One region of the Alcanivorax sediminis genome, then DNA from elsewhere that is predicted to be linked to it. Evidence: predicted binding sites of a transcription regulator. Region 1 holds the regulator's gene; the other holds the start of a gene.
What was found. Region 1 encodes sigma-54, which starts transcription at its own class of promoters, with help from an activator protein. Its sites were predicted from a motif close to TGGCACNNNNNTTGCTNT; they were not measured.
Positions count from the first base shown of each region.

Region 2: a site for sigma-54 is predicted at 1,065-1,082, ahead of GFN93_RS15675 (ANTAR domain-containing response regulator). Genes of this name have one in related genera too.

Region 1 covers NZ_WIRE01000004.1:71,352-73,539, reverse strand. The annotation lists gene GFN93_RS16900 (RNA polymerase factor sigma-54) at 205-1,665, shown strand; gene hpf (ribosome hibernation-promoting factor, HPF/YfiA family) at 1,708-2,007, shown strand; gene ptsN (PTS IIA-like nitrogen regulatory protein PtsN) at 2,023-2,188, shown strand, end outside.
Region 2 covers NZ_WIRE01000002.1:298,626-300,813, reverse strand. The annotation lists gene GFN93_RS15680 (CmpA/NrtA family ABC transporter substrate-binding protein) at 1-196, opposite strand, end outside; gene GFN93_RS15675 (ANTAR domain-containing response regulator) at 437-1,024, opposite strand; gene GFN93_RS15670 (globin family protein) at 1,204-1,611, opposite strand; gene GFN93_RS15665 (Tll0287-like domain-containing protein) at 1,824-2,188, opposite strand, start outside.

The DNA of each region.
Region 1 (2,188 bases):
CCGAAGGAGGCCGCGCCCAAGAGATGGGCGCGGCCTCCACGCTTGAAGCAGCCGAGCTATCTGACCGCGCAGCTATTAATTATTCATTATTAACTATTAACTCACCCCTCCCTACCACACAAGCATCACTGGCACAATTATTGCTAGTAAGACTTTGAAGCTGCTATTCTCAGGTTTTGGGGATCAATCACCAACCTGAGCAGTATGAAGCCCACACTACAATTACAAATCGGCCAGCAGCTGACCATGACGCCTCAGCTGCAGCAGGCCATCCGCCTCCTCCAGCTCTCCACTCTGGATCTACGCCAGGAGATTCAGCAGGCCGTGGAAAGCAATCCGCTGCTTGAGCTGGCTGACGATTTTGGTGACGATGCCCTCCCCGAAGCTGACGAAGAGCGTCAGGATGACGAACTCAATCCCGAGCGCGACGACGCCCTCGAAGAATTCGTGGACAGCGACCCAGGCATAGAAACCGAATGGGACGACGTCTATTCGGGCCAGAGCAGCAGCTCCGCCACCCTTCCTGACGACGCCGATGAATGGCAGCAGCGCCATTCCGTTTCCGGAAGCCTCCAAGACCACTTGCTGTGGCAGCTGAATCTGACCCCCATGAGCGATGTGGATCGCATCATCGCCATGGCCATCATCGAATCGGTAGACGACCGTGGTTACATGACCACGTCCATTGACGATATTGTCGAGATGGTCAACCAGCAAGAAGGCCTGCTTACTGAGGGTGACGAGCTGGAAGCTGATGAAGTGCTGGCAGTGCAGCACCGGCTGCAGCAGTTTGATCCTCTCGGCGTTGCCAGTATCGATCTGGCTGATTGCCTTGCCGTCCAGCTACGCCAACTGCCAGGGGACACCCCCTATCTGTCCCTGGCCATGGAATTACTGAAACACCTTGAGCTGCTGGAAAAGCATGACTATGCCGCCCTGAGAAGGGTGCTCCAGACCAGTGAGCAGGAGCTACTGGATGCCCTTTCGCTAATCCGTACACTCGATCCTGCACCCGGTGAGCAAATTGGCGAGAGCTCCGTAGACTATGCAGTACCAGACGTGATTGTGCGCCAGCACAATGGACGCTGGCAGGTCAGCCTCAATGATGACATCCTGCCCAAGGTGAACCTGCAGCAACAGTATGCCAGCCTTGCCAGGCAGACCTCCGGGGAAGATGGACAATACCTGAAAAACTGCGTGCAAGAAGCCAAGTGGTTCATCAAGAGTCTGCAAAGCCGCCACGACACCCTGCTCAAGGTGGCCACCCGCATTGTTGAAGTGCAGCAGGACTTCTTTGATTATGGCGAAGAAGCCATGAAACCCCTGGTACTCGCCGACATCGCCGAGGCCGTCGAGATGCACGAATCAACCATCAGTCGGGTTACCAACCAGAAATACATGATGACACCCCGCGGCGTCTTTGAGCTGAAATATTTCTTTTCCAGCCACGTGGGAACAGACGGCGGAGGCGAGTGTTCCTCCACCGCTATTCGTGCCATTATTAAGAAGCTGGTCGCCGCCGAGAATCCCCGCAAGCCGCTCAGTGATAACAAACTGGCCAGCTTGCTCAACGATCAGGGAATCAACGTAGCGCGCCGGACCGTTGCCAAGTATCGTGAGGCAATGAGAATACCGTCATCCAGTGCTCGCAAGCGTTTGGTGTAGGGCACGAATGACGGGCCCAACAAGCAGGTAAAGGAGCCAGCCATGCAAATTAATATCAGCGGTCATCACCTGGAAGTTACCGACGCTCTTCGCACTTATGTCGGCGACAAGTTCTCCCGTCTGGAAAGGCACTTCGACCAGATCACCAGCATCCAGGTAATTCTTTCTCCGGAACCGAAGACTCACAAGGCAGAATCCACCATCCATATTTCCGGGGCAGACCTGTTCGCCACCGCTGAAGCCGACGACATGTATGCGGCCATCGACAAACTGACCGACAAACTTGATCGTCAGATCCTCAAGCACAAGGAAAAGACCGTCAGCCACAAGCACGGTCACTAAACCGAAACGACAATTATGCGAGTTCGCGAAATACTCACCGAAGCACGTACCCATAGCGGAGTACAGGCCAGCAGCAAGAAACAGTTGCTGGATCAGGTTGCACAGCTGGCTGCGGCCGGCTGTGACACCCTGAATGAGCAGGAGGTATTCGATGCGCTGGTAGCCCGGGAAAAACTGGGCT
Region 2 (2,188 bases), on a different contig from region 1:
AGGTGGACATCAGCATCGGCGCCAACATGGGCGCGGCATCCAGCTGGCCCACCAGCAGGCGATCACGCAGGCTGGCCCAGCTCCACTCTGGCTGCAACTCCACATCCAGCCCTTCGGCGGCGAAATACCCGGCTTCCTGGGCAACTGCCAGAGGAAGACTGTCCGTCAGCGGCATATAGCCGATACGCACTTTCATTATTCTTGCTCCGCAAGAGCCGGACGCCGGACGCTGGATGCCGGGCGCCGCAAAGGCTCATTCATCTCGACAGGACGCCTTTCCCGACTGACAGGTTTGGTCGATACATCCACCAGGCTGCGGGACTTTTTCAATGGCATCACTCGTCGCATGTTTTCTCCTGTTTTCGTGGGAGTGGTCGTTCGACCACGATTGGACTGAACAAGAATCGCGATGGAACCATCGCTCCCACAATAAATGCTACCCCTGCGCCTTCAGCATCTCGGCATAATCCAGCACCGAACGCGCCACCTGTATCAGGGGCTGGCCGGTGTTCATGGCCTGGCGTCGCAAGGTGCTGTAGGCATCCTGCTCATTCAGCCGGCGACGTTGCATCAGCAACCCTTTCGCCCGCTCGATAATCTTTCGTTCAGCCAACGCTTCGCGGGTCTGTTCCAGCTCCTCGCGCAGGGCCTGATATTCGCGGAACCGGGCCGTAGCCACACGCATCACGCCACGCACCCGGGTCAAATCGGTTTCACCGGCCACATAGGCACTGACACCCGCACGCAAGGCCGCCACCACCAGGTCTTCATCATCCTGGTTGCAGAACATGACCATCGGGCGCGGGATATCCCGCTGCACCAGCGCCATGCTTTCCAACGTGTCCCGGTCTGGCGCATCCATATCCACAATGACCACATCCGGGTTGCTGCTGCGCACCTTCTCAGCCAGGCCAGCGGCGCTGGTCAGGCGACACAGAATCTCGTGCCCCTCATCAATGAGGGCCCGTTCGAGAATCGCGGCGCGCGGTGGTTGGTCATCCACCAACATGATTTTCAGAGCCATAGCGTCTGGGGCATCCGGACAACAAGAGTTATCCAAATGATTTGCAACGGTTGTGCCAGTCATGCCAGTTCTAACCCTTTGTTTTAGTGTGTGTTTTATTTTTCACCAATAAAGCACCCAGAAAACGCACCCCATTGGTGCGCTCCCCGGTACCAAAAACGACCCAACAAGGATGCCGCTCAGTATTCCGCCGCATCAATCATGGTCGTGGCCAGTATGGTGTAGGCGGCGGTCCAGGCAGCCTCGGTGTCACCATCAAAGGCATCCCCCAACCCCTGGCCCAGAGTCCAGAGCAAGGCCTGTGCCACCGTGTCGTAATCCGCCGGCTTGACCCCATAGTCCTTGTGGCGCGCGCCCAGCTTCTGGACTGCCGGGACAATGGTGTCGAGCTTGTCCAGCCCCTTCACCGCCACCCCGATCATGGTCATCAGCTTCTTGCCCTGCTCTTCCATGTTGCCTTTGAAAAGGGGCTTGAGGGCCGGGTCAGTGGTGAACAGGCGATCATAAAACAGTGCGGCGGCCTGATCGGATATGCCTTCCACTTTCCCCCAGCTGTCTTGTACCAGTGCAATCTGTTCCGGAGTCATTGGTGTTTCTCCTGTTAGAAAAAAGATTAGGCTCTTTGCGAACCCAAAAACCAGTGAAGGGCTGCGCCTGACCACAGATGCCTCTCAACCCAAAGTAGCGAGACATCTTCGGCGAAGGTCCTTCAACCGGCTTACGTTGATAACGGGATGAAGTCCAGGTGAGGTGGACGCCCGTGGCCAGACTTCCGACCAGCTCCCACCCCACTCACCGCTTACATGGGCACCCGAATCACCACCCCCCCCATGACATCGCCCATTTCGAAGTCGGTCTTGGGCGAATCCTTGTGGTTGTTGTGGCATGCCACACAGGGAGCTGCCACCGCCACATCCGGATATACCGCGGTGTAGTAGGTGGTATCACCCAGCGTTTCTTCCCCGTAGAAATTCTGGCCCGGGTTATCCACGATGAACTGAAGCCCTTCTTTTTCCAGATCGGTCTTTGGCGCATTCTGGGCGTTGATCGGCCACAGTGACTGCAGGGAGTAAGTAAAGTCGCTGGTCATTTCACTGACGGCTTCAGCCCCGTAGCGGAACATCTGCGCCGGCAGCGGTGCACCGTTTTCCAGGTCTTCCCAGT